2 regions of the Peribacillus sedimenti genome follow, and region 1 is predicted to be linked to the other one. Evidence: a T-box and tRNA genes for the amino acid it is inferred to sense, from the RefSeq annotation. Region 1 holds a T-box; the other holds one or more tRNA genes.
What was found. The T-box of region 1 lies ahead of V1500_RS12800 (tryptophan--tRNA ligase). A T-box ahead of a tRNA ligase gene usually reads a tRNA of that ligase, here a tRNA-Trp.

Region 1 (5,840 bases):
TTTTCAAGAGGCAGCCTTTAATAAGATTCTAAGAAAATGTACTTACATAAAATTGCTCTGAAGGAGTATCCCTGGTGATGGTTTCGTTCCTCAGAGCAATTTACATTATGGCCTAGGATTGAATCTTGGCAGGATACATAAGTAAAATTACTGCTCCCAGATTTGACTTGCCGATGATTTCATATTTTCCGTCCAATTTATTAACAATATCGAAGCATATCATTCAAACCAAGACCAACAATTGCTGGTCTGACATACCAACTCCTTCATCCTTGATTGAATTCTTAATAGCTTCGTTAATCTGTAATGCTTCAATTTCCAAGTTTCCTCCATTTGACATAGCTTCAAATGCATTTTTTAAGATGTAAATTATCAGCTGTTTAAAATCTTTAACAGCTCCTGCTATTTGTATATCAGGATGATGGTTTGTCGGTATGCGACATTAGAATAGGCCGCAAAAGGCTTCATTAATTCTAGTATATCAGCAATATGGCGGCTTATTTTAATTATATCCTCATTTCCCATCCTAGGCCGGGCTAAACGTAAGAAAGTCATCAATAATGGTTTGTGTTCGGTTAAGCTCATCCAAAAAACAGTAATAAACTATTTTTGATTGACACAAGATTTTGGTCCTCATTGAACAACTGGAGGAGCCCCTTAATCGTTGTCATGGCCTACACATGCAGCAAGATTGGTGATGACCCAATGTCCGTAATCTTGTCATAATTTTTGGATAATAACAGATTCAATTTTTTTAACCACAAAAATATAATATTTTCCGTCAATTTTAGCATAGGCAAATGCTTTAAATTAAGGATATAAAAGTGGTAGGAATCATTTTTTAATACACAAATTTTAAAGCATAAAAGATGAAAATTGTTTTAGTTTAAGTAAATGGGATTTAGGGAAGAAATCAAGCAAGTAAGCTCTTTTGTAAAAAAGCAGTAAACTTGTCATAAATTGACTGCCTGCGGTTCTTCATTTATAATTTAATTCTGAAGATTCATTCTATTACATAACCGGTATATTGGGAGGTCACTGGATGATTGTATTCAAAGATGTAAATAAGTATTATGGCGATTTTCATGTGTTAAAGGACATAAACCTCCGAATAAATCAAGGCGAAGTAGTAGTCGTCGTTGGGCCATCCGGTTCAGGAAAAAGTACTATGTTAAGATGCATCAACCGTCTGGAGACCATTTCCAACGGGACTCTGACTGTAAATGAAATTCCTGTCTCCGATAAAAGAACGGATATCAATAAACTAAGGAGAAATATTGGAATGGTATTCCAGCATTTTTACCTCTATCCGCATATGACAGTTATGGAAAACATCACATTGGCTCCTATGAAGGTGCTGGGCGAATCCGAGCAAAAGGCTAAGGAGACAGCGAGACATTATCTTGAAAAAGTAGGCATCCTCGAAAAGGCTGATGCTTACCCTTCGCAGTTGTCAGGTGGGCAGCAGCAGCGTGTCGCAATAGCTCGTGGATTGGCCATGAAGCCAGAAATTATGCTATTTGATGAACCAACCTCAGCTTTGGATCCCGAAATGATCGGCGAGGTACTCGACGTAATGAAAAACCTGGCCAATGAAGGCATGACAATGGTCGTCGTTACACATGAAATGGGTTTTGCCCGAGAAGTGGCCGACCGAATAGTCTTTATTGATGAGGGACGGATTCTTGAGGAGGCAGTACCGGCTGAATTTTTTAAGAACCCGCGTGAAAAAAGGGCTCAGTTATTTCTCAGCCGTATATTAAATCATTAAACTTTAGGGGGTATAGCAATGTTTAAAACAAAAAAATTATTCAAGATGGCCATTCTTTCATCAATAGCCACGCTTATGCTGGCAGGCTGCGGTAAAGAGGAGTCAGGCAGCAAGGATGTTCTTGGGCAAATTAAAGACGAAAAGAAGATAGTGTTTGGCGTAAAGCATGATACTCGACTATTTGGATTAAAAAACCCTGAGACTGGGAAAGTGGAAGGCTTTGACATTGATTTGTCCAGGGAGCTGGCAAAAGAGATGTTTGGGAACGATGTCAAAGTTGAATATAAGGAAGTAACCTCAAAAACTCGTGTTCCTCTGTTAAATAACGGAAAGGTCGATGCTGTTGTAGCAACCATGACGATTAACGAGGAACGCAAAAAAGAAGTCGACTTTACAGATGTATATTTCGATGCGGGACAATCCTTGCTTGTTAAAAAGGGCAGCAAGGTACAAGGTCTCGAAGATTTGAAAAAAGGGACAAAGGTACTGGCGGTCAAAGGGTCTACATCAGCCATCAATATCCGTGAAAAAGCACCAGAAACATCAGTCCTGGAATATGAAAACTATGCAGAAGCATTTACCGCATTAAAGGCAGGTAAAGGGGATGCCCTTACAACTGATGATGCCATTCTTTATGGTATGGTTGAAGAAGATCCGTCTTTCGAACTTGTTGGCGGTACCTTTACGGAAGAACCATATGGGATTGCAGTTAAGAAAGGCAATAAAGAACTGGTCGATGCTCTGAATAAGGCCTTGAAGGCTTTAAAGGATTCAGGCAAGTATGATGAAATCAAAAATAAATGGATCAAACAGCAATAAAGGATAATGCTTTAGCCGTCAGGATGGGCACAGTCGTAAGGAACCTTACGCACGAGCTCATCCTGATTGATTAGGAGGAGATAATTTGCTGGATTTTTCAATTTTGACAGATAACATAGATTTATATTTAGACGGATTTAAAGTAACAATTATCGCGAGCCTAGTAGCATTGGTATGCAGCTTTTTGCTTGGCACTGTTATTGCTGTAATGAGAATTGCTCCCTTTAAGCCGCTTAACTGGCTGGGTACTGTATATATAGAATTCATTAGAAATATTCCCTTATTAATTATTGTATTTTTCACATATGTTACCGGAGATTTCAGTGGTACCGTAGCAGGCACCATTGGTTTAACCATCTATACGGCTGCCTTTATTGCTGAAGCTATTCGGGCTGGGATTATGGCTGTTCCAAAAGGCCAAATGGAAGCAGCACGCTCATCAGGCCTTAGCTATGGACAGGCAATGAGGCTTATTATACTTCCCCAGGCGATCAAAATAGTGATTCCGCCCCTTGGCAACCAATTTATCAATCTTGTAAAGAATTCTTCATTATTGGGAGTAGTAGCCGGGCTGGATATTATGTATCAATCCGATTTAATTTCTTCTAGAAGTTTCGTAGTATTTGACACATATATTTTCGCGGCATTGTTCTATCTAATATTAACCATTCCATTAAGCTTGGGCGTAGGGTTTCTGGAAAAGCGCCTGGCTAGAAGCAACTAGGGGGTGCCGATATGGATTTCCTTGCACCATTTATTGAAGTTTACACACCAGAACATCTAAAATTTTTATTACACGGCTTTTGGATCACCATTCAGGTCGCAGCCATTTCCATCGTACTCAGTTTTATAATCGGCGCTGTCGTTGGAACGCTTCGCTATGCCAAAATTCCAGTGCTATCACAGGTTTTGGCAGTTATTGTGGAAACGATTCGAAATCTCCCTCTCTTATTGATAATATTTTTCACATATTTTGCCCTCCCTGAGGTCGGCATTGAGATGAGTGAAATGACAGCAGCCATTGCAGCATTGACCGTTTTCGAATCGGCGATGCTCTCAGAAATCATTCGCAGCGGACTTAACTCTATAGAAAAAGGACAAGTTGAAGCAGCACGCTCATCCGGCCTTAGCTATATCCACTCCTTACGTTACGTAATCATGCCGCAAGCGTTACGCCGAATGATTCCGCCAATAGTAAGCCAATTCATATCTTTGCTGAAAGATACTTCTCTTGCTGTTGTCATTGCCCTTCCTGAGCTGATGCACAATACACAAATCATATATGCTCAGAAAGAAAGCTATGTTTACCCAGCATTTATCATCGCTGCTCTCATGTACTTTATTGTTAATTATGCATTATCGATCCTCGCGCGCAGATTGGAAGCGAAGCATACTTAACTGGATTTAACAGTATTGAGATTTACTTCTTATAAAGTAAATTTTTGTTGACAGGACAATAAACTGACGCTAAAATAACTTTAATATTTTTTGCGACGATGAAGAAGAGTAGGGTTAAAAAGCACTTTAGAGAGCTGATGGCTGGTGGGAATCAGTGTGCAATTTAATTCGAATGGGCTTCTGAGCATCCTTGCTGAACTAAGAGTAGGCACTGGCGGAGAGTCTTACCGTTACAAGAGACAGCGTATCGAGCAATTCTCCGTACGAACAAGTGCGTCTGTTTTCGCAGGCGAATTAAGGTGGCACCACGGGTCTTCCGTCCTTTAGAGGATGGAAGGCCCTTTTTATATGCAATAAAAGTTCACGATCGGGGGAATCATGATGCAAAAAAATGTTTTTACCGGTATAAAACCTACAGGAAAAATTCATATTGGGAATTATGTCGGTGCGATAAAACCGGCACTGGCACTGGCGGGAAATGATAAGTACAAATCGTTGTTTTTTATAGCTGATTACCACGGCTTGACAAAAAACCACGATCCCGCTGAAATGAGGGAATTGACTTATGAAGTTGCAGCCGCCTGGATTGCACTCGGCCTGAATATAGACCACACTATTTTTTATAGACAATCTGATGTTCCGGAAATTTTCGAGTTAAGCTGGATCCTGTCATGCTTTGCTCCTAAAGGACTCATGAACAGGGCTCATGCTTTCAAAGCCGCAGCACAGACAAACAAGTCGGAAGGAAAAGAGCCGGATTATGGAGTAAGCATGGGATTGTACACCTATCCGATTTTGATGGCATCAGATATTTTATTATTTCAATCTGATTTAGTTCCGGTTGGCAAGGATCAAATACAGCATGTAGAGATTGCCAGAGATATTGCCCAATCTTTTAATCACCAATATGGGAAAAGCTTTATATTGCCGGAGGCCCTTGTAACAGATAATTCACAGATCATCCCTGGCCTGGATGGACGAAAAATGAGTAAAAGCTATAATAACACGATTCCGTTATTTTCCCATCCTGAGGTATTGAGGAAGCTTATATATAGAATCAAAACTGATTCCTCACTTCCGGGTGAACCAAAGAATTCGAACAATTCTACTTTGTTCTCCATTTACCGCCATTTTGCGAGCCCGGCTGAGGTTGAATATATGGACAAAAAATTCGAAAAAGGCATAAGCTGGGGAGAAGTAAAACAACAGCTTTTTGAAGCAATAAATAGCTTTATAGAAGAACCTAGACAGAAATTCGAATATTTGATGGAAAAAACTCATCTTCTGGAAGAAATTCTTGAAAAGGGAGCTAAAAAAGCAAGAGATACAGCTATTCCTGCTCTCCTGGAAATTAAAAAGAAAATCGGAATACAAACATAAGATATAAATGCATTTAGCCGCCAATAAGGCGGCAATTTTTTTATTCTTTTTTTATTTAGGATTAATTTTTATTTAAAAGGGTAAAGGGTTAGATACATTTTGTTAGTTTAGTTTCTTGCATCAGGAGGAACCATCATGAAAAGCAAAAAACGCATTTTTATCTTAGTGATACTATGTCTGGCAAATGCCTTTACGCCTCTGGGTCATGTTGATGCAAAACAAACCGAGGACAACAATGTCGTCCTCATATCCTTTGACGGCATGAGGAATGACCTTACCAGAAATTATGTAAAGGAAGGAAAGCTGCCACATATTGAAGATTTAATACAAAAAGGCGTCATCGCTAAAAGCTCAAAGACTATCACACCATCTCTGACTGCTCCATCACACGCAGCAATTGCCACCGGAGCAACTCCTTCAGAAACTGGTTTTGTCAGCAATCAATGGCACAGACCCGATACATCGCTCATTA
Region 2 (5,840 bases), 1.7 Mb from region 1:
CCGCGCCGAAAATGTACCGGGGCTAAACGTATCACCGAAGCTGCGGATTGACACCGATGGTGTCAGTGGTAGGAGAGCGTTCTAAGGGCGTCGAAGCCAGACCGGAAGGACTGGTGGAGCGCTTAGAAGTGAGAATGCCGGTATGAGTAGCGAAAGAAGGGTGAGAATCCCTTCCACCGAATGCCTAAGGTTTCCTGAGGAAGGCTCGTCCGCTCAGGGTTAGTCGGGACCTAAGCCGAGGCCGAAAGGCGTAGGCGATGGACAACAGGTTGATATTCCTGTACCACCACTTCATCGTTTGAGTGATGGGGGGACGCAGGAGGATAGGGCAAGCGCGCTGTTGGATATGCGCGTCCAAGCAGTCAGGCCGGAAACGAGGCAAATCCCGTTTCCACAAAGGCTGAGCTGTGATGGCGAGGGAAATATAGTACCGAAGTTCCTGATTCCACACTGCCAAGAAAAGCCTCTAGCGAGATGAATGGTGCCCGTACCGCAAACCGACACAGGTAGGCGAGGAGAGAATCCTAAGGTGTTCGAGAGAACTCTCGTTAAGGAACTCGGCAAAATGACCCCGTAACTTCGGGAGAAGGGGTGCTTTTTAGGGTGAATAGCCCGGAAAAGCCGCAGTGAATAGGCCCAGGCGACTGTTTAGCAAAAACACAGGTCTCTGCGAAGCCGCAAGGCGAAGTATAGGGGCTGACGCCTGCCCGGTGCTGGAAGGTTAAGGGGAGAGGTTAGCGTAAGCGAAGCTTTGAACCGAAGCCCCAGTAAACGGCGGCCGTAACTATAACGGTCCTAAGGTAGCGAAATTCCTTGTCGGGTAAGTTCCGACCCGCACGAAAGGCGTAACGATCTGGGCACTGTCTCAACGAGAGACTCGGTGAAATTATAGTACCTGTGAAGATGCAGGTTACCCGCGACAGGACGGAAAGACCCCGTGGAGCTTTACTGCAGCCTGATATTGAATTTTGGTACAGCTTGTACAGGATAGGTAGGAGCCTTTGAAGCCGGAGCGCAAGCTTCGGTGGAGGCGTCGGTGGGATACTACCCTGGCTGTATTGAAATTCTAACCCGCGCCCCTCATCGGGGCGGGAGACAGTGTCAGGCGGGCAGTTTGACTGGGGCGGTCGCCTCCTAAAAGGTAACGGAGGCGCCCAAAGGTTCCCTCAGAATGGTTGGAAATCATTCGCAGAGTGTAAAGGCACAAGGGAGCTTGACTGCGAGACCTACAAGTCGAGCAGGGACGAAAGTCGGGCTTAGTGATCCGGTGGTTCCGCATGGAAGGGCCATCGCTCAACGGATAAAAGCTACCCCGGGGATAACAGGCTTATCTCCCCCAAGAGTCCACATCGACGGGGAGGTTTGGCACCTCGATGTCGGCTCATCGCATCCTGGGGCTGTAGTCGGTCCCAAGGGTTGGGCTGTTCGCCCATTAAAGCGGTACGCGAGCTGGGTTCAGAACGTCGTGAGACAGTTCGGTCCCTATCCGTCGCGGGCGCAGGAAATTTGAGAGGAGCTGTCCTTAGTACGAGAGGACCGGGATGGACGCACCGCTGGTGTACCAGTTGTCTTGCCAAAGGCATCGCTGGGTAGCTATGTGCGGACGGGATAAGTGCTGAAAGCATCTAAGCATGAAGCCCCCCTCAAGATGAGATTTCCCATGGCGCAAGCTGGTAAGATCCCTGAAAGATGATCAGGTTGATAGGTCAGGGGTGGAAGCGTGGTGACACGTGGAGCTGACTGATACTAATAGATCGAGGACTTAACCAAATATATATATCGGTTCGCTGGCTAATGGCGTCACATCCTGTGACAACGCCAGCATGACCCACATCCTGTGGGCTTGGCGACTGCTTAGCTTCGACAGACGTTGGAGAGCCGGACCGCAAATCCTTCGGATTTGTGAGGACGGATCGAAACGGCCGAGAAGTTAGGAGCCGTAGCTGGACAACATTCATTGTTTTGATACGCAAAAACCTTACCTGTTATCTAGTTTTGAAGGAATAATAAATTTCTTCTTGCAAAATTTCAAAAAGGCATTATAATAAAATAGTGTCTGATTGATAAACAGTTTGGTGACGATGGCGAAGAGGTCACACCCGTTCCCATTCCGAACACGGAAGTTAAGCTCTTCAGCGCCGATGGTAGTTGGGGGATCTCCCCCTGTGAGAGTAGGACGTCGCCAAGCTGGCATTATTCCGCAGTAGCTCAGTGGTAGAGCATTCGGCTGTTAACCGAACGGTCGTAGGTTCGAGTCCTACCTGCGGAGCCATAATGGAGAGCTGTCCGAGTGGCCGAAGGAGCACGATTGGAAATCGTGTAGACGGGTAACCCTGTCTCAAGGGTTCAAATCCCTTGCTCTCCGCCATTAGTATTGGCCCCTTGGTCAAGCGGTTAAGACACCGCCCTTTCACGGCGGTAACACGGGTTCGAATCCCGTAGGGGTCACCAATTTTTTATGTGTGGAGGATTAGCTCAGCTGGGAGAGCACCTGCCTTACAAGCAGGGGGTCGGCGGTTCGATCCCGTCATCCTCCACCATTCGTATTATATCTATTATCGCGGGGTGGAGCAACGAGCTTTACTTCACTGAATATCTGCGAGTTGTACGGATTGAGCTGCTGCTTGGTTTGGCCTTCTGAAATCCGGACAGTCTACAGTGCACTTAGTGCATAAATTAAAATTGCATCATTTATATTATCGCGGGGTGGAGCAGTCTGGTAGCTCGTCGGGCTCATAACCCGAAGGTCGCAGGTTCAAATCCTGTCCCCGCAATCTGGTCCCGTGGTGTAGCGGTTAACATGCCTGCCTGTCACGCAGGAGATCGCGGGTTCGATTCCCGTCGGGACCGCCATTAATTTGTGGCTCAGTAGCTCAGTCGGTAGAGCAAAGGACTGAAAATCCTTGTGTCGGCGGTTCGATTCCGTCCTGAGCCACCATTAAAAGGAATGCCGGTGTAGCTCAATTGGTAGAGCAACTGACTTGTAATCAGTAGGTTGGGGGTTCAAGTCCTCTTGCCGGCACCATTTGTTTGTTTTAAAATAGTGGAGGGGTAGCGAAGTGGCTAAACGCGGCGGACTGTAAATCCGCTCCCTCCGGGTTCGGCGGTTCGAATCCGTCCCCCTCCACCATTTTTACAGGGGCATAGTTTAACGGTAGAACAGAGGTCTCCAAAACCTCCAGTGTGGGTTCGATTCCTGCTGCCCCTGCCATTTTAATCAACAATGGCGATTGTGGCGAAGTGGTTAACGCATCGGATTGTGGTTCCGACATTCGTGGGTTCGATTCCCATCAGTCGCCCCATTTTATTGATTATAGATAATTTTTATTATTGGGCTATAGCCAAGCGGTAAGGCAACGGACTTTGACTCCGTCATGCGTTGGTTCGAATCCAGCTAGCCCAGCCATTATGCGGAAGTAGTTCAGTGGTAGAATACAACCTTGCCAAGGTTGGGGTCGCGGGTTCGAATCCCGTCTTCCGCTCCATTATAAGGCGGCATAGCCAAGTGGTAAGGCCAAGGTCTGCAAAACCTTTATCCACCGGTTCGAATCCGGTTGCCGCCTCCATAACTTCTTTGCCGGTGTGGCGGAATTGGCAGACGCGCACGACTCAAAATCGTGTTCCTCACGGAGTGTCGGTTCGACCCCGACCACCGGTATCATAAGGGTCGAAATATAAAAAACCAATGCTTTGAAAAAACAGAGCATTGGTTTTTTTCTATTCTTTCCATCATAAGTGCAAGGCTTGTCCCTTTATGTGTTATACTGCTATGCCCCTTATTTGTATTATCAGGAACTCTGGTAAGGATACTGGGAAGAGTAATTGCTAAATTGTTTATGAGCCTGGTCCAATTTTTGCTGTTCTTCTGCCTCCAGCTTGTACCAGCCGTTTTGGAACATTAAATTATACATCTTGCGGCAGCTCTCATGAGTTTCCTGCAATATTTCAAGCATATCGGAATACAATTGCTCATGACTTGCTTCACGCACTGCTATATTCAGGCTATCGGTTAAATATTTGCAAGTACTGAGCCCGTCGTTTATATAATCGCGATCATTCATTTCAGGAGTTTTTACCTTTGGGAGCTGTCCTGTTTGGGGATTTGCAATTTGCATGTTCTTTTGTGAGTTTTCACCTGGCATTATTCCACCTCCTCTTTCAATACCAATCAGGAAGTTGATCCCTGGCTTTGGCTCTTGTTTATTACTTGATTATTATCTACCTGCAAGTGGGCTAGCAGCTTTTCATAATGCCTTTGATGCATTTTTCCTGCGTCATTCAATGCGTTGGATATTGTCTCGTTCTCTGTTTGCTGAGCAAGAAAATGGAACTTCTTCATTGCGAGCAGTTCCCACGATAGTGCATCTTTTAAATATAACAAATCCTTTGTTGTTATAGCACGAGGAGGATTTTCAAACTTTAATTGTTGTTTGTCCAATTAATCGGCTCCTTTCAATAATGGATGTATAAACATAGAATGTGCTATATCAATCCTCAATATTCCATAGGTATGATATGATCCATCCACCGCGTTGTCATTTTCTTCTCCAGCCTGGACTGCTGAAAAATGGTAGTTCAATTTGATAATTATCAACGAAATCGATAATTTTAGTAGACAGGAATTGGCAAATCACTGAATAAATAACTATCTTTATATCGATTACTAAGGCGGTAAGCATAAAGATGGATATGTTTATCCAAAACATTGCCTTCCCGGGGGACCACTTCTTATACATGGCTACCACTAATGCAAATACCACCATACCACCGCTAGACGCACCATGTTTAATTAAAATGCCAACTCCTATTCCATAGAAAATAGCGCCACAAAGGATATCAGCGCCAATATTCCAATCAGGCATAGGCCAAAACAGTGTAACCCAGTTCACTGTGAAGGATGTAATGGAGACAGAATAAATCGTTCTAATAATCCATTCATATCCAAAGTACTTAATAGCCAAAGAAAGCGACATAAGATTAGCAAACCATAAGGATACACCAATGGACATATGAAGAAAATAGTTTAGCAGTACTGCAATTCCTGCGGCTCCGCCTGAGGGAATGGAGTTTGGAAACAGGAATAATGCCATCCCTATCCCTTGAATAATGGCACCAAAGGTTAAATAGCCATAGGAAGTAATTTGTGATACTAAGAGCGATCGAATCGAACGCTTGTTATTCATTCTTTGTTTCAGCCACACTATTCACTTCCCCCATCCCCCTGATTTTTCACCTTGTCCATTTTATGAAATTGAAGCAACAATTATGTTACAAACAATTGTAGCCGGGCTTCATAAGAGAACAAGGCTGTATTCGTATAGTAACGTTTGAGAAACGGACAGGGAGGAACGGGTAAACATATTTTAAAAGAGGCAAAAATATGTTACGATGCTAACAGAAGTATACTCTAATAGTGCCGGTGTGGCGGAATTGGCAGACGCACACGACTCAAAATCGTGTTCCTCACGGAGTGCCGGTTCGACCCCGGCCACCGGTATATTCATTTGAATGCGGATACAGGTGTTAAAAAAAGTGAACGTTTGAAAAGTAAGGGCACGCTGCTTTAATAGTTATCAGTTGTACTAAAATTCCATCGGAGTCAATCATACCTTTTTATGAATTCTTTGATGACCAAGAATTCTATGTAGGTTTAATCATGAACTATCTTATATTAAGATAATAAATTTTTGTCTTTTATCTGTGTGAAAGGCTTTGGAATATACGGAATATTCGTGTGATAAAAACAATAAAATTATGCTTGCATCCATTAGCATAATTCTATATAATAAATCATGTAAGAGAGATGCTTACATCATTGACAAAAAATCATATTATATGCG

Region 2: it encodes a tRNA-Trp, which carries the amino acid that the T-box ahead of V1500_RS12800 (tryptophan--tRNA ligase) is inferred to sense. The anticodon was not compared.

Annotation. Positions count from the first base shown of each region.
Region 1 is NZ_CP143547.1:2,582,131-2,587,970, reverse strand. Features, by position in the region: gene V1500_RS12820 (amino acid ABC transporter ATP-binding protein) at 1,043-1,771, shown strand; gene V1500_RS12815 (transporter substrate-binding domain-containing protein) at 1,790-2,590, shown strand; gene V1500_RS12810 (amino acid ABC transporter permease) at 2,676-3,314, shown strand; gene V1500_RS12805 (amino acid ABC transporter permease) at 3,326-3,988, shown strand; T-box leader at 4,075-4,315, shown strand; gene V1500_RS12800 (tryptophan--tRNA ligase) at 4,367-5,368, shown strand; gene V1500_RS12795 (alkaline phosphatase family protein) at 5,504-5,840, shown strand, end outside.
Region 2 is NZ_CP143547.1:910,012-915,851, forward strand. Features, by position in the region: rRNA gene V1500_RS04555 (23S ribosomal RNA) at 1-1,770, shown strand, start outside; rRNA gene rrf (5S ribosomal RNA) at 2,072-2,188, shown strand; tRNA gene V1500_RS04565 (tRNA-Asn) at 2,198-2,272, shown strand; tRNA gene V1500_RS04570 (tRNA-Ser) at 2,277-2,368, shown strand; tRNA gene V1500_RS04575 (tRNA-Glu) at 2,377-2,451, shown strand; tRNA gene V1500_RS04580 (tRNA-Val) at 2,465-2,540, shown strand; tRNA gene V1500_RS04585 (tRNA-Met) at 2,701-2,774, shown strand; tRNA gene V1500_RS04590 (tRNA-Asp) at 2,778-2,853, shown strand; tRNA gene V1500_RS04595 (tRNA-Phe) at 2,863-2,938, shown strand; tRNA gene V1500_RS04600 (tRNA-Thr) at 2,950-3,025, shown strand; tRNA gene V1500_RS04605 (tRNA-Tyr) at 3,046-3,130, shown strand; tRNA gene V1500_RS04610 (tRNA-Trp) at 3,138-3,211, shown strand; tRNA gene V1500_RS04615 (tRNA-His) at 3,227-3,302, shown strand; tRNA gene V1500_RS04620 (tRNA-Gln) at 3,332-3,406, shown strand; tRNA gene V1500_RS04625 (tRNA-Gly) at 3,411-3,485, shown strand; tRNA gene V1500_RS04630 (tRNA-Cys) at 3,492-3,566, shown strand; tRNA gene V1500_RS04635 (tRNA-Leu) at 3,577-3,658, shown strand; gene V1500_RS04640 (spore coat protein) at 3,789-4,142, opposite strand; gene V1500_RS04645 (ferritin-like domain-containing protein) at 4,169-4,438, opposite strand; gene V1500_RS04650 (YitT family protein) at 4,536-5,201, opposite strand; tRNA gene V1500_RS04655 (tRNA-Leu) at 5,416-5,497, shown strand; tRNA gene V1500_RS04660 (tRNA-Gly) at 5,838-5,840, shown strand, end outside.